3 regions of the Pseudomonas sp. AC252 genome follow, and region 2 is predicted to be linked to each of the others. Evidence: riboswitches for the same ligand, from Rfam matches in the RefSeq annotation. Region 2 holds a riboswitch; each other region holds the start of a gene.
The links. A riboswitch is a leader RNA that binds a small molecule or an ion and turns the genes downstream of it on or off. The one in region 2 is predicted to bind cobalamin.
Positions count from the first base shown of each region.

Region 1: it holds a riboswitch for cobalamin, as region 2 does, so the genes downstream of both, cobO (cob(I)yrinic acid a,c-diamide adenosyltransferase) here and ACZZZ4_RS24400 (ABC transporter substrate-binding protein) in region 2, are expected to answer to the same signal.
Region 3: it holds a riboswitch for cobalamin, as region 2 does, so the genes downstream of both, ACZZZ4_RS21330 (CbtB domain-containing protein) here and ACZZZ4_RS24400 (ABC transporter substrate-binding protein) in region 2, are expected to answer to the same signal.

Region 1 covers NZ_OZ409837.1:3,712,677-3,720,666, reverse strand. Annotated here, with positions in the region: gene bluB (5,6-dimethylbenzimidazole synthase) at 1-22, opposite strand, end outside; gene ACZZZ4_RS17005 (cobyrinate a,c-diamide synthase) at 19-1,401, opposite strand; gene cobO (cob(I)yrinic acid a,c-diamide adenosyltransferase) at 1,398-2,009, opposite strand; cobalamin riboswitch at 2,091-2,319, opposite strand; gene ACZZZ4_RS16995 (hypothetical protein) at 2,483-3,067, shown strand; gene ACZZZ4_RS16990 (PQQ-dependent sugar dehydrogenase) at 3,134-4,447, shown strand; gene ACZZZ4_RS16985 (C40 family peptidase) at 4,575-5,111, opposite strand; gene ACZZZ4_RS16980 (C40 family peptidase) at 5,326-5,943, opposite strand; gene hda (DnaA regulatory inactivator Hda) at 6,135-6,839, opposite strand; partial or broken gene ACZZZ4_RS16970 (AI-2E family transporter) at 7,044-7,990, opposite strand, start outside.
Region 2 covers NZ_OZ409837.1:5,379,554-5,387,543, reverse strand. Annotated here, with positions in the region: gene ACZZZ4_RS24410 (ABC transporter ATP-binding protein) at 650-1,414, opposite strand; gene ACZZZ4_RS24405 (FecCD family ABC transporter permease) at 1,411-2,427, opposite strand; gene ACZZZ4_RS24400 (ABC transporter substrate-binding protein) at 2,424-3,437, opposite strand; cobalamin riboswitch at 3,575-3,768, opposite strand; gene ACZZZ4_RS24395 (ParD-like family protein) at 3,889-4,116, shown strand; gene map (type I methionyl aminopeptidase) at 4,113-4,904, shown strand; gene ACZZZ4_RS24385 (ABC transporter ATP-binding protein) at 5,030-6,184, opposite strand; gene ACZZZ4_RS24380 (ABC transporter permease) at 6,202-7,011, opposite strand; gene ACZZZ4_RS24375 (ABC transporter permease) at 7,018-7,926, opposite strand; gene ACZZZ4_RS24370 (ABC transporter substrate-binding protein) at 7,923-7,990, opposite strand, start outside.
Region 3 covers NZ_OZ409837.1:4,643,338-4,651,327, reverse strand. Annotated here, with positions in the region: gene cobN (cobaltochelatase subunit CobN) at 1-3,631, opposite strand, end outside; gene cobW (cobalamin biosynthesis protein CobW) at 3,635-4,699, opposite strand; cobalamin riboswitch at 4,799-5,010, opposite strand; cobalamin riboswitch at 5,199-5,417, shown strand; gene ACZZZ4_RS21330 (CbtB domain-containing protein) at 5,541-5,738, shown strand; gene ACZZZ4_RS21325 (CbtA family protein) at 5,750-6,451, shown strand; gene ACZZZ4_RS21320 (cobalamin biosynthesis protein) at 6,448-6,861, shown strand; gene cobM (precorrin-4 C(11)-methyltransferase) at 6,940-7,686, shown strand; gene nfuA (Fe-S biogenesis protein NfuA) at 7,832-7,990, opposite strand, start outside.

The DNA of each region.
Region 1 (7,990 bases), 1.7 Mb from region 2:
CGGAGAATGTGTTGTCGGTCATGGGCCTTTCGCGAGCAGGCTCGCTCCCACAGGGTTCAGGTGATCCATTGTGGGAGCGAGCCTGCTCGCGAAGGCGGCCTCACGGTCTGGCGCAAACAATGCAGCAATCGCAGTCGGATTCGACGGAAAATAAAAGTGCACATAGGAAGCTGTCATCCGCCCCTCGCGATAAACCGCCTCAGCGCCGCGCCCGCCATTGGGGCTCAACCCCCGGGCAATCGGCGTCAGCTCGGTGGTGGTCAGCGAATGGTGATACGTGTGCCCTCGCAAAGAACCTTCCGGCAACTCAACCGCCTGCAACGCCAATGCCGCCAGACGCTTCTGCATCACCGCATCACCTTTCAACAAACCGACCAGCTCAGCACGGGTGCCTTCCACGTCGGTCAGCGAATCCAGCAGATAAAGCATGCCGCCACACTCGGCGAGCAACGGCTTGCCCGCTGCGTGATGCGCGCGGATGGCTGCAAGCATCGAGGTGTTCTGCGCCAGCGCGACGTGATGCAGCTCTGGATAGCCGCCCGGCAAATACAGGCTGTCCGCGTCGGGCAATTGCGTGTCGCGGATCGGCGAGAAAAAGTGCAGCTCGGCGCCCATCGCCCGCAGCAAATCGAGGCTGGCGCCATAGGTGAAGGCAAACGCTTCATCGCGGGCGACGGCGATGCGCACACCTTTTAATAGAGGCTCGGCTTCGATGACATCAGGCGCGGCGAATTCGACCGCCGGTGGCAGCGCGACTTGGCAACTGCTGGCCAGCGCATCGGCGGCCGCGTCGAGACGCAGATCCAGATCATTCAATTCGCTGGCCTGGACCAGGCCGAGGTGGCGGCTCGGCAATTCGATGCCGGTCTCGCGGGACAGTGCGCCGTACCAGCGCAGACCTTCGGTGAGGCTGCCTTCGAGCAATTGCGCATGGCGCAAGGTGCCGACGCGGTTGGCCAACACGCCAGCGAACGGCAAGTCCGGCTGATACTTCGCCAGGCCCAGCGCCAAGGCACCAAAGGTCTGCGCCATGGCGGTGCCGTCGATCACACCGAGCACCGGCACACCGAAGTGGCGCGCCAGATCAGCGCTGGATGGCGTGCCGTCGAACAGGCCCATCACGCCCTCGATCAGAATCAGCTCGGCCTCGGCGGCAGCTTCCCACAACAAACGGCGACTTTCCTGCTCGCCGACCATCCACATGTCCAGTTGATACACCGGCGCACCGCTGGCGCGCTCGAGGATCATCGGGTCGAGAAAGTCCGGCCCGCACTTGAACACGCGCACCTTGCGACCCTGGTTGCGATGCAAACGGGCGAGCGCTGCGGTGACGGTGGTCTTGCCCTGACCGGAGGCCGGCGCGGCAATCAACACCGCCGGACAGTGACGTGGTTGCTTCAAAGTTCGACGCCTTTCTGCGCTTTGATCCCGGCCTGGAAGGCGTGCTTGAGCATGCCCATCTCGGTGACCGTGTCGCCCATCTCGATCATTTCCGGCTTGGCGCCGCGACCGGTGACCACCACGTGCTGCATCGGCGGACGCGCCTGCAAATCGCTGAGCACCTGATCGAGATCGAGGTAGCCGTGCTTGAGGGCGATGTTCAATTCGTCGAGCACCACCAGACCGATCGAAGGGTCGCGCAACAATTCGCGCGAGACTTCCCAAGCGGCGGTCGCCGCGGCGATGTCACGTTGGCGATCCTGGATTTCCCAGGTGAAGCCTTCGCCCATGACGTGGAAACGCACCTGCTCGGGAAAACGGCGGAAAAACAATTCTTCGCCGGTGCTGTTGCGGCCCTTGATGAACTGCACCACGCCGCACTGCATGCCGTGGCCCATGGCACGGGCGAGCATGCCGAACGCCGAGCTGCTCTTGCCTTTGCCATTGCCGGTCAGCACCAGCACCAGGCCGCACTCGTCGGGCGAGTTGGCGATGCGTTCGTCGATCACGGCTTTCTTGCGCTGCATACGCGCCAGATGGCGTTCGTCACGCTCGGGGGAATCAGTCATGGGGAGCTCTCCGTTGAGGCTGGATAACGGCGGGCAGGCACAAGAATAGACGGCAAAAAGCCTGGCATCGCCCACCGTGATGCCGCTGAGATGGATCAGGCCGGTCTCCGGGCTCATGAGCGGCATCGGCCGGACTGCGCGCCTTCCCGCTTCTTTCGAGGCAGTGGCTCAAGGCGCAGTTTTCACTCATTTACCGTTGCGGGGGCAGCGCCGGGATCGTCGTGGCTTCGCTTGAAGACCACCCTCACCGGCTTCCCTGTTTCACTCTGTCGACGCGGGGCCACAGAGCACCTGAAACAAGCGGCGAAGGTTAGAGGGTTGGGGGTGGAGCGTCAATTGAAGAGGCGCTTCGGGCACGAATAACTGCCGCTGATCAATTGTGCAGCGGCAATCTTGTGCCAGACTGTGACAAGTGATATCAAAGAGCCATGCTTTTTTCCAAAAAGCCCACTACAACAATAAGGATGACGACGATGCAAGGCATGATCATCAGCAACCCGCGCCTGGAATTCCTGCGCCCGGTGCTGGAACGCTGGTTTGACTGTATCGATCGCTACAACACCGTTCGCGGCGACAACGACACGCCGTACTGGCACGACGAAAAAGCCAATCTCGGCCTGCTCGCGGCAGCGGCGTGGATGGCGGAAATGGTCACGCTGAACGACACCGCCACGCGCAAACAGAACGAAGAAGGCGAACGCAATGCCCGCGCCGACCTGCTGATTGCCGGCGCCGAAGACCGCGCGTTCATTCAAGCCACGCAACGCTGGCCACGGGTCAACAACCTCAACCTGACCCAGGCGCTGCTCGACATCACCGTTGATGCCAAACGCATCAGCTACGCCAGCGATCTCAAGCTCGGCTGCCTTTTCGTCGCTCCGCAAAAAGCCCAGCACAGCGCCAGCCCCGAAGAACTGCAGGACATGGTCGACGACCTGCAAAAGGAGCACACCTGCGCGGTAGCCTGGTATTTCCCCTACGCCTACCGCAAATTGCACAGCGACACGGGCAATTATCATCCGGGCATCGCCATGCTGTTCAAGGAAGCCCGCGGCTGAGCAGTTGAACCATCGGGCCTGCGCCCTCCTCTATGTTTAGGAATGCATTCATAGGGAAGATCAGCAATGCGCAAGGCCCAACTCGCTCTTATCATCGCCGTCGCTGGCGGGCTCGCCGCCTGCGGTGAAACCTCCAGCCTGCAAGTCTCCGACGGCACCGGCCCGTCGCCGAAACTGCCCGAACCGAACAAGACGCTGATCCCGACAGTCAACATCGCCCCGGCGGTGGGCTGGCCGGAGGGTGCGAAACCGACGGCAGTCGCCGGTACTCAAGTCGCGGCGTTTGCCGAAGGCCTCGATCACCCGCGCTGGCTCTATGTGCTGCCCAACGGCGATGTGCTGGTGGCGGAAACCAACGCGCCGCCCAAGCCTGACGACAGCAAAGGCATTCGCGGCTGGGTAATGAAGAAAGTCATGGGCAAGGCCGGCGCTGGGGTGCCGAGCCCGAACCGCATCACCCTGCTGCGTGACGCCGACCACGATGGCGTCGCCGAAACCCGCACGGTGTTTCTGCAGAACCTCAATTCGCCATTCGGCATGACGCTGGTCGGCAACGATCTGTACGTAGCCGACACCGATCGCCTGCTGCGCTTCAACTACGAGCCGGGTGCCACCGAGATCAAGACCCAACCGATCAAAGTCGTCGACTTGCCCGGCGGCACGTTGAATCACCACTGGACCAAGAACGTCATCGCCAGCAAGGACGGCAGCAAGTTGTACGTCACCGTCGGCTCGAACAGTAACGTCGGCGAAAACGGTCTGGATCAGGAAGAAGGCCGTGCGGCGATTTGGGAAGTGGATCGTGCGACCGGCAATCACCGCATCTTCGCCTCGGGCATCCGCAATCCCAACGGCCTCGCCTGGGAACCCACCAGCGGCGCGCTGTGGACAGCGGTCAACGAGCGTGACGAAATCGGTAGCGACCTGGTGCCGGACTACATCACCTCGGTCAAGGACGGCGGCTTCTATGGCTGGCCCTTCAGCTACTACGGACAACATGTCGATGAGCGGGTCAAACCGCAGAACCTCGATCTGGTGGCCAAGGCCATCGCTCCGGATTACGCCGTCGGCCCGCACACGGCTTCGCTGGGCCTGACCTTCGCCGAGGGCAACAGCCTGCCGGCGCAATTCAAGGAAGGCGCATTCATCGGCCAGCACGGCTCGTGGAACCGCAAACCGCACAGTGGCTACAAAGTGATTTTCGTGCCGTTCACTGGCGGCAAACCGACCGGGCAGCCGGTGGATGTGCTGACCGGTTTCCTCGACAAGGACGAGAACGCGCTGGGCCGCCCGGTGGGCGTGGTGATCGATCAGCAAGGTGGCTTGCTGGTGGCGGATGATGTCGGGAACAAAGTGTGGCGCGTTTCGGCCAGCAAATAAGCTAAGCGCGACGCAAAAAATGTGGGAGCGAGCCTGCTCGCGAAAGCGGTTTATCAGTCAAATCATGGTCGACTGACACTCCGCCTTCGCGAGCAGGCTCGCTCCCACATTTCGTTATGCATTCGAACTATGGGTTATGCGCCAACTGTCCCGGCTGCAACACCCGCTTGGCGCTCAGATACGCCTTCTGCCAATAAGCCTTCGACAGGCTGTCGAGTTTGACCGTGCCGCCCGTGGCAGGCGCATGCACGAAGCGCCCCTCACCCACGTAAATCCCCGCATGGCTGACCTGCGAGCCGCCATTGGTGGCGAAGAAGATCAGGTCGCCGGTCTGCAAGCCTTCCTTGCCCACATTCGGCGCCTGCATGACGATCATTTCGCGGGTCGAGCGCGGCAGCGAGATGCCCGCCGCGTCGCGGTAGACGAAACCGATCAGGCCACTGCAATCAAAACCGGAATCCGGCGTGTTGCCGCCCCAGCGATAAGGCGTACCGACCAGGCCCAAGGCACGGAACAGCACGTCTTCAGCAACAGGGGAAAAAGTCTGCGTAGGTGCGAACACGATTGGCGCGCGAACCACTGGGGCTGGCGGTGGTGTACGACTGGCGCAGGCGCTGAGCAGCGCGGCGCAAAGAATCAAGGTGAGGCGGGCCGACATCGTCATAAGCAGAACATCCTGATCTGGCTGCGGCTTCTCTGCCGAATGGACAGAAACAAAACCGCCTGCGTCATCACGCAGGCGGTTTGCCATCAATATAGATTCAGGATTCTAGCGGCTACGGGGCAAACTTCAAGTAAGACTTTAACTTCACCTTGTAAAGTTTACGTCTACTCCGTTGCCGGGCCGTTTTGTCGCCGCGAACGCAGCGACATCGGGGTTACTTGCGAGCGGTGACCACGGTCGGCGCCATGGCGAGTGCACGCTTGGCTTCGATGAAAGTCTTGCTCCAGTAGCTGTCACCCAGGCTGTCGATGCGAACACCGCCACTGCGACGACTGCTGGAGTGAATGAACTGATTGTCACCCAGGTAGATCCCGGCGTGACTGACACGACCGCGACGACCATTGGTGGCGAAGAACAGCAGATCACCCGGCTCAAGGTTGCTGCGCGAAACCAGCGGCGCATCGACGTTGATCATTTCACGAGTGGAGCGCGGCAGGTTCATGCCCGCCTCTTCGCGGAACAGGTAACCGATGAAACCGCTGCAATCGAAGCCGGCTTCAGAAGTACCGCCGAAACGGTAACGAGTACCGATCAGGGACATGCCGCGTTCGAGGATGCTGTCAGCCAGTACAGGAAGCTGATAAGGCTTGCTGCCGTTGAACTGGTTGAGTTCTTTTTCGGTATCCAGCTCTTCCTGGTAATTAACGGAAGACTGGGCGGTAGCAGAATTCTTGACCTGTTGCGGCGGCTCTTGAACCGGAGAATGAGCAGCACAACCGAATAACAGGGTAACGAGTGCGAGAGGCACGAGGGGTGCGAAGCGCTTTAGCATGGGCACGACCGTGGCTGATAGTTGTAAAGAAGCCGAGACTATGCCCGCTATCGTCCTCATTTGCAAATTCAATCGAACTTTATGTGACTTCCCGGTTTCGCGTTTACATCTAAGCGCTTAACTCGTTTGGCCGGTGAAACGCCGCAGGTACGCGGGTTTTCTGGCGCCTGAAAGCTGGCAAAAGCCCACTACTACCAGCCCAGAGTTTCCTTGAGGAAGGGAATGGTCAGCTTGCGTTGCGCTTGCAGGGACGCCTGATCAAGCTGCTCAAGCAGATCGAACAGCGCGCTCATGCTGCGCGTGCCGCGAGTGAGAATGAAGTGCCCGACTTCATCGGTCAGGTGCAGACCACGACGCGAGGCGCGCAATTGCAGCGCACGCAATTTGTCTTCATCGGAGAGTGGGCGCATCTGGAAGATCAGCGCCAAGGTCAGGCGCGATTTCAGGTCAGCCAGCTTCACTGGCAATTCGCGAGGCGAAGTGGACGCAGCGATGAGCAAGCGCCGACCGCTGTCACGCAGTCGGTTGAACAGATGGAACATCGCCTCTTCCCAGTCAGCCTTGCCGGCAATCACCTGCAAGTCATCCAGGCAAACCAGTTCGTACTGTTCAAGGTTGTCGAGGATTTCCACGCCGCGGTCCATCAACTCGGCCAGCGGCAGATACACCGCCGGTTCACCCATCTGCTCGAAGCGCAGGCACGCCGCCTGCAACAGATGCGTGCGCCCGACGCCGTGCTTGCCCCACAGATAGATCAGGCTCTCCGTCCACCCGGCGTCGGCTTCGCACAGACGCTCGACATAGCCGAGTGCAGCGGCATTGGCGCCTGGGTAGTAGTTGATGAAGGTGGCGTCGTCACGCAGACGCACACCTAGGGGCAGCTGAATCGGTTTCATGCTGACTGAACAGTTCAAAGGAACCGTTAGTGGCCTCTGTGTAAAGTTTGCGAAGTTTATACCCGTGAGGCTGAGCGCACAATGCGACAGACTCCAAGCAAAATCAAAGGTTTGCGTTACCGCAACGGTTTTGTGACAGATTCTCTGGCGCCCTTGCCCGCACGACACGGGCCAGCCCGGCCAAGCGCCGGGCCGCCCGCGCCATTACAGCTCGGGTTCGTCGACGCCGCTGTAGATCTCGGAATCCTTGTACAAGTCGTGGACATGCCGCACCAGCACCATGATCACCGCCGCCACCGGCAGCGCCAGCAGCACGCCGGTGAAACCGAACAATTCGCCGCCCGCCAGAATCGCGAAAATCACCGCCACCGGGTGCAGACCAATACGATCGCCCACCAGCAACGGCGTCAGCACCATGCCCTCCAGCGCCTGTCCGACCATGAATACCGCGACAATCCCGACCATCGGGTAGAGATCGCCACCAAACTGGAACAACCCGGCGATCAGCGCCGCGCCAATGCCGATGACAAAACCCATATACGGCACGATCGCCGCAAGCCCGGCAATCAGCCCGATCAACAGCCCCAGTTCCAGACCGACGATCATCAGGCCAGCGGCGTAAATCACCCCCAGCGCAACCATTACCAGCAACTGCCCGCGCACAAACGCGCCGAGCACTTCGTGGCACTCGCCCGCCAGCGCAACCACGCGCTCTTCGCGATCACGTGGCAGCAGGCTGCGGATCTTGCCCATCATCACGTCCCAGTCGCGCAGCAGGTAAAAGCTCACCACCGGGATCAGCACCAGATTTGCCAGCCAGCCGATCAGTGCCAGGCTCGAGGCCGTCGCCTGACTCAGCACCACGCCAACAATGTCGGTGGTCTGGCCCATGTGCTCGCTGATGGCAGCCTTGACCTTGTCGAACTTCCAGAAGCCGTCCGACAAGCCGAGCTTCGCTTGCGCCCACGGCACAGCGGTGTGCTGCAACCAGTCGAGCATCTGCGGCGCCAACTCGTACAAACGCAGCAACTGCTTGGCGAGCATCGGCACCAGCACCAGCATCAACGCGGTGACGATCAAGGTGAACAGAGCAAACACGGCGATCACCCCCAGGTTCGCGACAAGCCGAGCCGTTCCAGACGATCCACCAG
Region 2 (7,990 bases):
GAGCAAGCTCACTCCCACAGGATTTCGCGCTACACCCGCGATCCCCGGCAACCCACAAATCCATTGTGGGAGCGAGCTTGCTCGCGAAAGCGGTCTGTCAGCCACAAATAAATCGCCCGACCTGCCGCCTTCGTGAGCAAGCCCACTCCCACAGAATTTCGCGCTACACCCGCGATCCCCGGCAACCCACAAAACCAATGTGGGAGCGAGCTTGCTCGCGAAGGCGGCGTGTCAGCCACCGATAAAATGCCCGGCCTGCCACCTTCGTGAGCAAGCCCACTCCCACAGGATTTCGCGCTACACCCGCGATCCCCGGCAACCCACAAGTCCACTGTGGAAAGCGAGCTTGCTCGCGAAAGCGGAATGTCAGCCACAAATAAATCGCCCGACCTGCCGCCTTCGTGAGCAAGCCCACTCCCACAGGATTTCGCGCTACACCCGCCATCCCCGACAACCCACAAATCCAATGTGGGAGCGAGCTTGCTCGCGAAAGCAGTGTGTCAGCCACAAATAAATCGCCCGACCTGCCGCCTTCGTGAGCAAGCTCACTCCCACAGGATTTCGGTTGTACTAAAGAATCCCGGCAACTCCACAAATCTCATGTGGGAGCGGGCTTGCTCGCGAAGGCGGTCTCTCAGCTACACATGCATCAAGCAAGGAAACGCAATATCGGCGCACCATCGAACGGGTCCGTCAGGTAGTGCGCCCTGACTCCGAAAGTCGTCTGCAACCGCTCCGGCGTCAGCACGTGCAACGGCTCGCCCAATGCCGCCAGACGCCCGCGCTCCAGCACCGCCAGGCGATCGCACTTGAGTGCCTGATTGAGATCGTGCAAGGCGATCAACGTCGTCACCGGCAGTGCGCGGACTACTTGCAGAATGCTCAACTGATGCTGGATGTCGAGGTGGTTGGCCGGTTCGTCGAGCAGCAGGATCTGTGGGCGTTGTGCCAGAGCGCGGGCGATGTGCACGCGTTGGCGTTCGCCGCCGGAGAGGCTGCGCCAGAGTCGGTTGCGCAGGTGCACGGCGTCGACGTCAACCAGCGCTTGCTCGACGATCGCATCATCGGCGGGGGACCACGGTTGTAGTGCCGACAACCACGGCGTCCGCCCCAGCGCCACCGCGTCGAACACGCGAATGCCATCGTCGGTATCGGCCTGTTGCTCAACCACCGCGAGTGTCTGCGCGATGCTGCGCCGTGACATCTTGCCCAGCACCCGACCGTGGAGTTGCACTTGGCCCACGCTCGGTTCACGCAGCCCGGCGAGCAATTTGAGCAACGTGGATTTCCCCGAACCGTTCGGCCCGACAATGCCCAAGGTCTCGCCGCGCTGAACGTCGAGGCTGACACCGTTGAGCAACTCGGCACCGCGCACCTTAAAGCCCACACCCGCACAACTCAGAACGGTGTTCATCGCGCCGATCTCCGGCCTACCAGAATCAGCGCGAACACCGGCGCGCCGACCAGCGCGGTGATCACACCGACCGGAATCACCTGCCCCTTGATCAGGGTGCGCGACAGCACATCGGCGGCAATCAGAAACACCGCGCCGCCCAGTGCACTGGCGGGCAGCAGACGCGCATGCCCCGTGCCGAGCAACAACCGCGCTGCGTGGGGAATCACCAGGCCGACAAAGCCGATCGAGCCGACGATCGACACCATCACCGCCGTCACCAGCGCGGCGCAGCCGATCAACAGAATTTGCACGCGTCGCACTGGAATGCCGAGCGAGGCTGCTGAGTCCGCGCCAAAGGTAAACGCATCCAGCGCCCGCCGGTGCCGCAGGCAAACGACCAGCCCGAGCAAGGCCACTGGGACCGCCAGCCACACCGACGGCCAGCGCACGCCGCCGAGATTGCCGAGCAGCCAGAACATGATCCCGCGCGCCTGTTCCGAACTGGCCGAGCGGGTGATCAGAAACGCGGTGAGGGCATTGAACAATTGCGAACCGGCAATCCCGGCCAGAATGATCTGCCCCGTGCCGCTGGCCGAGCCGCTGACCCGCGCCAACAGGATCACCAGCACGAACGCCGTCACCGCACCGGCAAAGGCACCGACCGACAATGAAATCGCCCCGGCACCGACGCCGAGCAGGGCGACCATCACCGCGCCGGTCGAGGCCCCCGCAGAAATGCCCAGCAGATACGGATCGGCCAACGGATTGCGCAGCAGCGATTGCAGGATTACGCCACAGGTCGCCAGCCCGGCACCGCACGCCGCAGCGACCAGGGCGCGGGTCAGGCGGTAATTCCAGACAATGCCTTCGTCGATCGGGTCGAGCACATAGCCGGCGCCCCACAGCTTGTTGGCCAGCACCTGCAACACCACGCTCGGCTCGATCGAAGTCTCACCAATGGCCACGCCGCCGGTCAGCGCAACCGACAGCGTCAACAGCACCAGCAGCAAACGGATCAGGCGTCTGCTCATTGCGACAGGTCGTAGCCGTTGATGGCGCTGGCCAGTTGTGCGAGGCCATTGAAGGTACGCAGGCTGGCCTGCATGGCCATGGCGTCGAGGATGATGATGCGATTGTGCTTCACCGCGTCCATGTTGCGCGTCACCGGATCGCTGCGCAGGAAGGCGAGTTTCTTCTGATAGTCGTCCGCCGGGAAACGCCGACGATCCATGCGCGCGATCACCAGAAATGTCGGCTTGGCCTTGGCGATGGTTTCCCAGCCGACGGTTGGCCATTCTTCATCCGACTCGACGACGTTGCGCACGCCGAGGGTGCTGAGCATGAAGTCGGGAACGCCTTTGTGCCCAGCCACGAACGGCTCGATGTCCATCTCGGCGCTGGAGAACCAGACCAGGGCGCTGACGTCTTTGCGTTGCTGTTTTTTCGCCGTGGCGATCGACTGTGCGAGGCTGGCTTTGAGCTGCTCATTGAGCTGTTCGCCACGCGCCTGCACATCGAAAATCGCTGCCAGTTGGCTCACGCCTTTGTAGATGCTGTCGATGCGAAACGGCGCCAGCCGCGTGCCGTCCGAGCCGACGAGGTTGTCCTTGGCTTCGCAATCGGAGGGCAGCAGATAGGTCGGAATCTTCAGTTCATGAAACTGCTCGCGGGTGCCGACCGCGCCTTGCGGGCCGACCATCCATTCCAGCTCCACCGCAACCAGCTCCGGACGTTTGCCGATCACCGCTTCGAAACTCGGCTCGTTGTCGGCGAGGCGCTCGACCCTGTCGTTCTGCGCGTTGTATGTGCCCAGCACGTCGTTGAACCACAACGAGGTGCCGACGACTTTGTCGCCCAGGCCCAAGGCATAAAGCATTTCCGTACCGGCCTGGCCGATGGTCACCGTACGCGCGGGCGCGTGCTGAAAGGTCAGGCTGCTGCCGCAGTTTTCGATGGTCAGCGGATACGCAGTCGGCGCCGCTTGCGCCAAGGCACAGAGGCTCAGACCGGTGAGCAGGGTAGCAACGCGGGGCAGCAGCATGGGGCAGTCTCCAGGGGAACCGTACGGGGAGGGCGGGTACGGTTGGAAACACACCTCGGGCGCGGTCGTGGAAACTGCGCAAGGCCGGCACGGGGAAAACGCGCACGGCACGATGTCCTTCCCGGACACCCCGCCGGTTAGTCGTCATTGTGCCGGCAGGTCTCCTGACTGGTGCGTCGTCGCCATGCTCCGGCCTTCCCGGGTTTCACCCAGTGGCAGTCAAGGAGCAGGCTCGGCACCTACAGTTGCGGGGGCAGTTCCGATTGATGCTGTGCAAGCATTTCGGATTCCCTATTAATTCCGTGTGGAAACCGGCGGCGGCATGGTAGTCGATTTGCGCGGTGGAGGGGGAGGCGAATCTGCCACAGCGTCGATTTTGTCGTCGGCATTGCAATCTCCCGTATGCACTGATTAATATACGATCCATATACACATCGTATCGGATTCATATATGGGCATCGTAAAGATTTCAGAGGACATGCACGAGAACCTGCGTATCTCCAGCAACGCCCTCAGCCGCTCGATCAACGCGCAGGCCGAGCACTGGATGCGCATCGGCATGCTCGCCGAGCTGCATCCCAACCTCGACCACAGCGCCATTTGCCGCCTGCTGATCCGCGCCGAACAGAACGGCGGACTGGATCTGCAACAACTGACCCAGGAAGCCGTCAGCGCATGAGAAACCAGATCAAAATCAACACGCCGGCCGACATCGAAAAATCCCGCGCCGCCGGCAAACTCGCCGCCGAAGTGCTGGCGATGCTGGTGCCGCATGTGAAGGCCGGCGTGACCACCGATGAACTGGATCGGCTGTGCAACGACTACATCGTCAATGTGCAGAAAGCCGTGCCGGCGAACGTCGGGTATCACGGTTTTCCGAAAACCGTCTGCGCATCGGTCAATGACGTGGTGTGCCACGGGATTCCATCGGGTACGCCATTGAAGGATGGTGATATCGTCAACCTCGACATCGCCGTGATCAAGGACGGCTGGTTCGGTGATACCAGCCGCATGTATGTCGTGGGTGAGGCGAGCCCCGAGGCGCAGCACTTGATCAAGACCACTTACGATGCGATGTGCGCGGGCATTCGCGCAGTCAAACCGGGCGCAACGCTGGGGGATATCGGTCATGCGATCCAGAGCCTGGCGGAGGCGGAGGGCTTCAGTGTAGTGCGCGAGTACTGCGGTCACGGCATCGGCAAGGTCTATCACGATGAGCCGCAGATCCTGCATTACGGCTTCCCCAATCAAGGGCTGAAGCTCAAGGCCGGGATGATTTTCACCGTGGAGCCGATGCTCAATGCCGGCAAGCGCCATGTGAAGAACATGCCGGATGGCTGGACCGTGCTGACCAAGGATGGCTCGTTGTCGGCACAGTGGGAGCATATGGTGGCGGTGACGGAGAGCGGGTTTGAAGTGCTGACGGCTTGGCCGGATGAGGTTGAAGGGTATTCCCCGATTCATTGAACAATACCGAACCTGTGGGAGCGAGCTTGCTCGCGAATGCGGTGCGTCATTCAACATTAATGGTGACTGACACGGCCTCTTCGCGAGCAAGCTCGCTCCCACGGGGAATTTCACTGGATTGGGTTTTAGTGAGCACCCGCTGCTTTGTTCAGGTCGCTCTCCGTCCACTCGGTATAAACACACGCATCCGCCGTCGCCCAGCGCACCCGCACCGGATCCCCAGCCTTGAGTGGCATGCCGGCGGCCGACAGCGCTTTCACCGTCATCGACGTCCCGCCCGCCGTCACCACGCTGCACGTCTGGCTTTCACCGAGAAACAGCACCTCCACAACATTCGCCGACACCTCATTCCAGCCCGCCGCCAACGGCTCATCGAGCGCCTGCTGCGTGCTCAGCGCCAAGGCTTTTTCCGGGCGCACCATCAGCAGCACATCCTGATCGGTGTGCAATCCCGCCGTCAGCCGAATCGACAACGACTGCCCCTCGAAACTCGCCGCTGCATTGCTCTGCGCCTTGAGTTTGAGGAAGTTCGAGTTACCCAGAAACGACGCAACAAACGCATTCGGCGGGTTCTGATAAAGGTCGTAACCGCTGCCGAGACCGACAATCTTGCCGTGGCTGAAAATTGCGATGCGCTGGGACAGACGCATGGCTTCTTCCTGGTCGTGCGTCACGTAAACGATGGTGATGCCCAGGCGCCGGTGCAGTTGGCGCAGTTCGTCTTGCAGGTCTTCGCGCAGTTTTTTATCCAGCGCACCGAGTGGTTCGTCCATCAACAGAATGCGCGGCTCGTAAACCAGCGCCCGGGCGATGGCGACACGTTGTTGCTGACCACCAGAGAGTTGCGAAGGGCGGCGATGGGCGAACTGTTCCAGCTGCACCAGCTTCAACATCGCATCGACGCGTTTTTCGCGCTCGGCCGTCGCCAGTTTGCGAATGGCCAGAGGGAAGGCGATGTTGTCGCGCACCGACAGATGCGGGAACAGCGAATAGCGCTGGAAGACCATGCCGATGTCGCGCTTGTGCGGCGGCACGTTGACCAGCGACTGGCCGTTGACGAGGATCTCGCCGCTGCTCGGGGTTTCGAACCCGGCGAGCATCGACAGCGTGGTGCTTTTGCCCGAGCCGCTGGAGCCGAGGAAGGTGAGGAATTCACCGTCCTTGATGTCCAGCGAGATATTGTCGACGGCAGCGAAATCGCCGTAATGCTTGTTCAGGTTGCGCAGACTGACCAGGGGTTTGTCGTTCTGCTGGGATGCGTCTTTGATCACGGCACTCATGTCGTACTCCTGGGCGCTCAGGCGCTGATTTCATTGCGCCGGCGCAGGGCGGCGGCGATCACCATGACCAATACCGACAGGCCGATCAGCAGCGTCGAAGCGACGGCGATCACCGGGGTCAGGTCCTGGCGCAGGGTGGTCCACATTTTCACGGGAAGGGTTTGCAGGGTCGGGCTGGCCATCATCACGCTGAGCACCACTTCGTCCCACGAAACGAGAAAGGCGAAGAGGGCGCCGGCGACCATGCCCGGACGGATCGCCGGAAATGTCACCTTGAACACCGCTTGCAAACGCGAGGCACCACAGATCACCGCCGCGTCTTCAATCGACTGATCGAACAGCTTCAGCGAGTTGATGATCGAGATGATGGTGAACGGCAGCGCGACGATCACATGGCTGACCACGAAAGCGAACATCGTCCCGGTATAACCGAGCTTGAGGAACAGCGCGTATACCGCCACGGCGATGATCACCAGCGGCACGATCATCGGCAGGGTGAACAGGCCGTAGAGCATCTCGCGACCGGGAAAGCGCCCGCGCACCAGCGCAAACGCGGTCGGCAAACCGAGGGCCACGGCGCAGATCGTGGTCAGCACGGCAACCTTGAGGCTGGCCGCAGCGGCGTTCATCCAGTCGGGGTTGGAGAAGAACTGGCCGTACCATTTCAGCGTCCAGCCCGGTGGCGGGAACACCAGCCACTGCGAGGAGCCGAACGACAGCAGCACGATGAACACGATCGGTAACAGCAGGAACAGACCGATCAGCCCAGTCGTGGCGTAGAGGCCGAAACGCATGCGTCGGCTCATGGCATTGGGGGTCAGGAGCATGTCGGCTTACCTCGCGTTACTGGCGCCAACCGGGGATTCCGGTTGAAGCTTCAGGTAGAAGTAGAACAGCACCAAGGTGATTGCGATCAACAACGCGGCGCCGGCACTGGCCAGGCCCCAGTTGAGGAACGATTGCACCTGCTGAATGATGAACTCCGGCAGCATCATGTTCTGCGCCCCGCCCAGCAAAGCGGGGGTGACGTAGTAACCGAGCGACATCACGAACACCATCAAACCCCCTGAGGCCAGGCCCGGCCGGCACAGCGGCAGGAACACCCGGAAGAAGTTGGTCCACGGGCTGGCGCCGCAGATCGAGCCGGCCTGCAGGATCATCGGGTCGATAGCCTGCATGGTCGCCTGCAACGGCAGCACGATGAACGGGATCATGATGTAACTCATGCCGATCACCACGCCGGTGAGGTTGTGCACCATCTCCAGCGGTTGATCGATGATGCCCATCGCCATCAAGGCCTTGTTAATCACGCCCGAGGCTTGCAGCAGCACCAGCCAAGAATAAGTGCGGGCGAGCAGGCTGGTCCACATCGACAGCAGGACGATGTTGAGGATCCAGCGCCCCCAGCCGCGCGGCACCAAGGTGATCGCCCAGGCCAGCGGAAAGCCCAGCAGCAGACTGAACAACGTCACCAGCCCGGCCACCGAAAAGGTGTTGAGCAGTACTCGCGCATAGGCCGAGTTGGCGAACAGTTGTTCGTAGTTGCCAAGGCCAGGCACAGGTTCCAGCACACCGCGCAGCAGCAGGCCAATCAACGGCGCCAGAAAGAACAGGCCGAGGAACAGCAGCGCCGGGACGAGGTTGCCGGCGCCGCGCCAGCGTTGCTTGAGGGCCGAACCGGCAGCGCCAGGGGCGCTCCCGGTGGCCGTGGAGGGACGGGGCGCAGTGGCCGCGATTTTCATTTGACCAGCCATTCGTTCCACCGTGTCGCGATAGCCGGACCGTTCTTGGCCCAGTAAGCGAAAT
Region 3 (7,990 bases), 740 kb from region 2:
TCGCATCGAAGGCGAACAGATTATCAACGGTCGCCGCCAGTTCGAACGCGCCTTTGTAGCCGTGACGCTTGACCCCGTCGATCCACTTCGGGTTGGCCGCGCGCGAGCGCACCACGCGGTTCAGCTCTTCTTTCAAGGTACGAATCTTCGGCAGATCCGGCTGGCTGTGATCGCCGTGATAACTGGCTGCCGCCTCGCCACGCAGGCTCTCCACCGCCGCGAGCATGCCGCCCTGGAACTGGTAATAATCATTGGAATCGAGCAAATCATGCTCGCGATTGTCCTGGTTTTGCAGCACTGCCTGCACCTGGCTCAAGCGCTGACTGAATTGCTCGCGGGCGGCGGTACCTTCGTCAGCGCCGCCGTACGCGTAGGCACCCCAATTCAGATAAACCTCGGCGAGGTCTTCGCGGGTCTGCCACAGGCGCCCGTCGATAGCGCCTTGCACTCCCGCGCCGTACGCCCCCGGTTTCGCGCCAAAGATGCGCCACCCGGCCTGACGCCGCGCGGTGTCCTCATCAATGCCCGCTTGCAGCAGCGCTTCAAGTTCAGCGCGCACTTTGGCGGCCAGTGGGTTCAAGTCGTCAGGCTCGTCCAGCGCGGCCACCGCTTGCACGGCGGCGTCGAACAGGCGGATGAGATTGGCAAACGCATCACGGAAAAACCCCGAAACCCGCAGCGTCACGTCAACACGCGGGCGATCGAGCAGACTCAGCGGCAGAATTTCGAAGTCATCCACGCGCTGACTGCCCGTGGCCCAGACCGGACGCACGCCCATCAGCGCCATGGCCTGGGCGATGTCGTCGCCGCCGGTGCGCATGGTTGCGGTGCCCCAGACAGACAAGCCCAACTGGCGCAAGTGATCGCCATGATCCTGCAAATGTCGTTCGAGGATCAGCGTTGCCGACTGGAACCCGATGCGCCACGCGGTGGTGGTCGGCAGGTTGCGCACGTCCACTGAATAGAAGTTGCGACCGGTAGGCAACACATCGAGGCGGCCACGGCTGGGCGCACCGCTGGGGCCGGCGGGGACGAAACGACCGCTGAGGGCGTCGAGCAGACCGCGCATTTCAGCCGGCCCGCAAGCGTCGAGGCGCGGGGCGACGACTTCGCGCAGGGACTGGATGATCTCATTCACATCAGACCACCCTGGCCCCTGTGGGAACGAGCCTGCTCGCGAAAGCGGTGTGTCATTCAAAACTGAATTGCCGGACCCGACGCCTTCGCGAGCAGGCTCACTCCTACAGGGATTTTGTAGTGCCTGGGAGATCAGGTCGGTGGCGAAGAGTTCGAGGCGCTCGCGGGTGTCGCCGGCGGTGCGCCAGACTTCTTCGCTGATGGTCTGCAACTCGGTCGGCCGCCGGCCGCTCCAGGGATCGGCCAACGCGCAATCCAGCGGATCAAAACCGAGCTCAAACGCCTTGGCCAACGCTCGCAACAAGCTCGACTGCGCGCCCTTGCCGTCTCCGCGCGGGATGCGCAGCAGCGCCAGCAACGTGTCGATACGCAAGCGCCCGCTCGGCGATTCGCCAAATATGTGCAACCCATCGCGAATCTGCGATTCCTTCAGATCGCACAGATAAGTGTCCAGACGCGGCAACCAGATCGCCGCATCGGCGTCGCTGTCCAGCGCAGCATCCAGTTGCAGTTCGCGGTCGATCTGCGTGTCTCGCACCAATTGCAGAATGTCGCGCTGTAGCTCACGGGCGCGGCGCGGATCGAGCAGTTGCGCCTCGTAATATTCGTCGGCGAGCAACTCCAGATTGCGCAGCGGCCCGTAGGTTTCGGCGCGGGTCAGCGGCGGCATCAGGTGGTCGATGATCACCGCTTGGGTACGCCGCTTCGCCTGAGCGCCCTCGCCCGGGTCGTTGACAATGAACGGATAGATATTCGGCAGCGGCCCGAGCAACGCATCCGGCCAGCAGTTTTCCGATAGCCCAACGCCCTTGCCCGGCAGCCATTCGAGATTGCCGTGCTTGCCGACGTGGATCACGCCGTGAGCGCCGTAGGTGTTGCGCAACCAGAAATAGAACGCCAGATAACCGTGCGGCGGCACCAGATCCGGGTCGTGATACACCGCGCTCGGATCGACCTGATAACCGCGCGCCGGCTGAATGCCGACAAAGGTCAGACCGAAACGCAGACCGGCGATCATCAGGCGGCCGTCGCGGCACATCGGATCGTTGTGTGGTGATCCCCAACGTTCGACCACCGCCGCGCGATTTGCCTCCGGCAGCGCGTTGAACATTGCCAGGTAATCGTCCATCGCCAGGCTCTGCTGACAGGGACGCAGATCGAGGCTGTCGAGGTCATTGCTGACACCGCCGAGCAGTTGCTGGATCAGCTCGGTGCCGCTGTCGGGCAACTCAGCTGTGATGGGATAACCTTCGGCACGCAATGCCCGCAGGATGTTCAGCGCCGCCGCCGGCGTATCGAGGCCGACCCCATTGCCGATGCGGCCGTCCCGGGTCGGGTAGTTGGCAAGGATCAGCGCGATGCGTTTTTCGCCGTTCGGCACGCGTGCCAAAGCAACCCAACGCCGCGCCAGTTCGGCGACGAAATCCATGCGTTCGGGCTGAGCGCGGTAGCAGACCACATCGGACTGACTGCGCTCGCTGCGCCAGGCCAGATCCTTGAAGCTGATCGGTCGGCTGATGATGCGCCCGTCGAGTTCCGGCAAGGCAATGTGCATCGCCAGATCGCGCGGCCCAAGGCCTTGCTCGCTGTCGCGCCAGCCGGGTTCGTTGTCCTGAGCGCAGATCGCTTGAATCACCGGGATGTTGCGGCGGAACGGGCGCAGATGCGGCGCCTCGGGACTGGACTGAGCGAAACCGGTGGTGTTGAGGATGACCCCGGCCTCGACTTCATCCAGCCAATCCTCGACCACCGACAGGCAGCCGGGTTCTTTCAGACTGGCCACCGCGATCGGCAGCGGATTGAGCCCGGCTGCCTGCAAACGCTGACAGAACACATCGATGAAAGCCGTGTTCGCCGCCTGCAAATGCGAGCGATAAAACAACAGCGCCGCCACGGTTTGATCGGGTCGCCATTCGGCTTGCCAGTCACTCAGGACAGCGCTGGTTTTCTGTGGGTGATAAATCGCCGTGCGCGGCAGGGTGTGCGGCTCGCTCCACGGGTAATCGCGGGCGAACCATTGGTTGCCCAGGCAATGGAAGAAATCCAGCGCATTGCCCATGCCGCCTTGACGCAGAAATTGCCAGAGTCGATCGCGGACTTCGGCGCTGACCGTGCTCAAGTCGCTGAGCTCGGGGTCCGGGCGGTCATCGCCAGGCACCAGAATCAGTTGCACGCCGCGTTCGGACAACTCGACCAGCCGCTCGACGCCGTAGCGCCAATAGGCAATGCCGCCGTGCAGTGAGATCAGAATGACCTTGGCGTGGCGCAGCACTTCGTCCACGTACAGATCGACCGAGGCATGATTCTGCACCTGCATCGGGTTGGCCAGACGCAGGCTCGGGTAGTCATCGGGCAATTGCTGCGCAGCCTCGGCGAGCAGCGCCAGGCTGGAATCGCCGCTGCACAGGATCACCAGCTCGGCGGGGGTTTGTCCGAGATCGGCAATGTTGTCGTCCGAGACGAATCCGCCGGGCTGGGTCCTGAGCAGGTGCATGGCTTAAACGCTGAGCGCGGCGCGCAGTTGCGCTTCGAGTTGCACGGCATCGAGTTCCTGACCGATCAGCACCAGGCGCGTGACGCGCGCTTCCTCGGCACCCCACTGGCGGTCGAAATGCTTGTCGAAACGCGTGCCCACACCCTGGATCAACAGGCGCATCGGCTTGTTCGGAATCGCCGCGAAGCCTTTGACCCGCAGGATGCCGTTCTGCACCACCAATTGCGTCAGCGCGTCGAGCAGCAGGCTTTCGTCAGCTTGCGGCAGTTCGATGGAGATCGAATCGAAGGCGTCGTGATCGTGGTCATCGTCATCACCGTCGTGGTGGTGATCATGATGACTGTGGCGGCTGTCGATGTGTTCCTCGGAGCCAGCGCCGAGGCCAATCAGCACGTCAAGCGGCAGACGGCCGTTGCTGGCTTCGATGATTTTTACCGCTGGCGGCAGCTCTTCGGCAACTTCAGCGCGCACCCGTGCGAGATCTTCCGCGCTGGTCTGGTCGGCTTTGTTGAGGATGACCAGGTCAGCACTGGCCAGTTGATCGGCGAACAATTCGTGCAGCGGCGACTCGTGATCAAGGTTCGGATCGAGTTTGCGCTGGGCATCGACCTGATCCGGGAACGCGGCGAAGGTGCCAGCGGCGACGGCCGGGCTGTCGACTACGGTGATGACTGCGTCGACGGTGCAGGCGCTGCGGATTTCCGGCCACTGGAAGGCTTGCACCAACGGCTTGGGCAGGGCCAGGCCGGAGGTTTCGATAAGGATGTGATCAAGGTCACCGCGACGGGCGACCAGTTCGCGCATTACCGGAAAGAACTCTTCCTGCACCGTGCAGCACAGGCAGCCGTTGGCCAGCTCATAAACACGGCCACTGGCCTCTTCTTCGGTGCAGCCGATGGTGCATTGCTTGAGGATTTCACCGTCGATGCCGAGCTCGCCAAACTCGTTGACGATGACCGCGATGCGCCGGCCCTGAGCGTTGTCGAGCATGTGCCGTAGCAACGTGGTTTTGCCCGAGCCGAGGAAACCGGTGACGATGGTGACGGGAAGTTTGGCCAGTGTTTTCATCGGTATGCCCTTTGGCAAGCGGCGGGCATACAGGACGAGAACCGGCAGCGCGCGTGCACGCCGGAAGCATTCGCCACCGGATCACCCCGCCCGGTTGTAGTGAGAATCTGTGACGAGGCAGGTCTCCTGGCTGACGGCGTTCAGGCGCGGGGCCTGGCATTCGCTGCGCCTTCCCGCTGGCTCATCGGTTGAGCTGGCAGTGGCGTGGCAACGAACATCACCGTTCACAGTTGCGGGGGCAGCCGCGGCTTCGACCGCGTTCCCTTCTTAGCTTCGGCAAGTGCCGAAGAACCTCGAAAGCGCAAGGCTACGCATGGGTCCGTCGTGGGTCAATGGTCGGTGAGTCTGAGTTCGGGGCATATCCGTTGCTTCGGAGGCTGCCGCTGGCGGTTTCGCTCTTGCAGCGACTCACTTTTTCAAACAGCGGAATGCCGGCCCAGCAAAAAGTCAGCAAAGGCTTTGCCCCCGGAAATTGACTAAAAACCCAAACCCATGTTCTCCTGCCCACCTTGTTACGGGTGCCCTTCACAGGGTGAAACGGGAAACCGGTGAATCATGTGCTTTACTCAAAGCCATGTCAGTCCGGTGCTGCCCCCGCAACGGTAAGCGAGCGAAGCGTCAGATCCACTGTGCCCCGGCATGGGAAGGTGACGCTTGCAGGTCGGCCTCGTGCCAACCCCTCGTGAGCCCGGAGACCGGCCCGCAACACCCAGCGCGCGCAAGCGCCGCTGACCACAAACAAACCCGCGGTGGGCGGGCGCTGTTCGAAATCCCTGCGTGCCCGGCTCGCAGGGATTTTCATGCGCTCTGTTTACCCGCTGACATTTCAGAGGGAAGCGCTATGTCGATCATCAGCAATACCGTCAGCCACACTGACCACATCTCCAGCAGCACCACTTTGGGCCAGCGCGTAGCCGCCGCCCTCTTCGCCTCGATCCTCGGTGCCAGCCTGGTCTGGTTCGCCGGCTTCTCGCACATCGAAGCGGTGCACAACGCCGCCCACGATACCCGCCACAGCGCCGCGTTCCCGTGCCACTGAGGCTTGCCGAGATGATCAAGCGTATCGCGCAAACCGCAGGCTTCACCGGCTTGCTGGCCGCCCTGCTCCTGACCTTGCTGCAGAGTTTCTGGGTCTCGCCACTGATTCTGCAGGCTGAAACGTTCGAGAAATCCGAACCGGTCGCCGAAGTTCACCAACACGCCGCTGGCACCGCTGTCCACAGCCATGATGCCGAAGCGTGGGAGCCAGAAAATGGCTGGCAACGCGTGGCCTCGACCACTGGCGGCAACCTGGTGGTGGCGGTGGGTTTCGCCTTGATGCTTGCCGGTCTGTACACCCTGCGTGCCCCGACGAAAACCTCGCAAGGCTTGCTATGGGGCCTGGCCGGTTACGCCACGTTCGTTCTCGCGCCCACGCTGGGGCTGCCACCTGAATTGCCGGGCACTGCGGCGGCTGATCTGGCTTCGCGGCAGATCTGGTGGATCGGCACTGCCGCCTCGACCGCTGTCGGTCTGGCGCTGATCGCCTTCAGCCGCCACTGGCTGATGAAGCTGCTTGGCGTGGCGATTCTTGCCGTGCCGCATGTGATCGGCGCACCGCAACCGCAGGTGCATTCCATGCTCGCGCCAGAGGCACTGGAAGCCCAGTTCAAAATCGCTTCGCAGCTGACTAACGTCGCGTTCTGGCTGGCCTTGGGCCTGATCAGTGCGTGGTTATTCCGCCGCAAAAGCGCAAGCCAATATCAGGCATGACCGATGACCGCGCAGCGCCGACCTTCGTGGTCGGCATCGGCTGCCAGCGCGGCTGCCCGGCCAGTACGTTGCGCGCGTTACTCGATCAGGCGTTGCAGGCGCATCGCATTGAACTGCGAGCAGTCAGGGCTTTGGCCAGTATCGATCTCAAACGCGACGAACCGGGTCTGCTGGAACTGGCCACACAACTGAACCTGCCGCTGCAGTATTTCAACAGTGCCGAGCTGGCGCCCTATCAACAGCGTCTCAGCCATCAATCGCAAATCGCCTTTGAGCGCACCGGCTGCTACGGCGTGGCAGAAAGCGCCGCGCTGGCGCTGGCCGAGCAACTGATCCAGGCGCCGGCGAAACTGCTGATTCCCCGGCAGAAATATGCGCAGGCGACGCTGGCGTTGGCCGGCGCTGCATAAAATCCCGATAATCCACGCCATCGATCATGAGCACACTTCATCTGAGGTGCGGCTGCGCTTCTTACCAAGGATTCAACGATGACCGTCTACTTCATCGGCGCCGGCCCCGGCGACCCGGAACTCATCACCGTCAAAGGCCAACGGCTGATTCGCAGCTGCCCGGTGATCATTTATGCCGGCTCGCTGGTACCCGCAGCGGTGCTGGAAGGTCATCAGGCCGAAATCGTGGCCAATAGCGCTGAACTGCATCTGGAACAGATCATCGATCTGATCAGGACGGCCCATGCCCAAGGCCAGGATGTGGCCCGTGTGCATTCCGGAGACCCAAGTCTGTACGGCGCGATCGGTGAGCAGATTCGCTACTTGCGTGAGCTGGGCATTCCTTTCGAGATCATTCCCGGCGTGACGGCCACCGCGGCATGCGCAGCGCTGCTCGGCGCCGAGTTGACTCTGCCGGACATCTCGCAAAGCGTGATTTTGACCCGTTACGCCGACAAGACCGCGATGCCGGCGGGGGAAGAACTGGCCAGCCTGGCGCAGCACGGCGCGACCATGGCGATCCACTTGGGGGTCAATCATCTGGAGAAGATCCTGGTTGAACTGCTGCCGCATTACGGCGCAGATTGCCCGATTGCCGTTATTCATCGCGCGACATGGCCGGATCAGGATTGGGTGATAGGTACGTTGGCGGACATTGCCGACAAGGTCGAGGCCAAAGGCTTTCGACGTACGGCGCTGATTCTGGTCGGGCGGGTGCTGGGCAGTGAGGTGTTCAGCGAGTCTTCGCTGTACCGCGCCGGGCATGCACATCTTTATCGCCCTTAAAGGCGCTTTCGCTAGCAGGCTCACTCCCACAGGGGAATGCATTTCAATCTGGGAGCGAGCCTGCTAGCGAATAGGGCACAGCAAATGTTGCCCATAAAAAAATGGCGCTCACGGGGCGCCGTTTTTTTAGTTCGCAGCGAACGCCTTAGTAGTAGGCGTTTTCTTTCTGCGTGTGGTCGGTCACGTCGCGAACGCCCTTGAGCTCAGGAATGCGCTCGAGCAAAGTGCGCTCGATGCCTTCCTTCAAGGTCACGTCGGCCTGGCCGCAGCCTTGGCAACCGCCACCGAACTGCAACACGGCAAT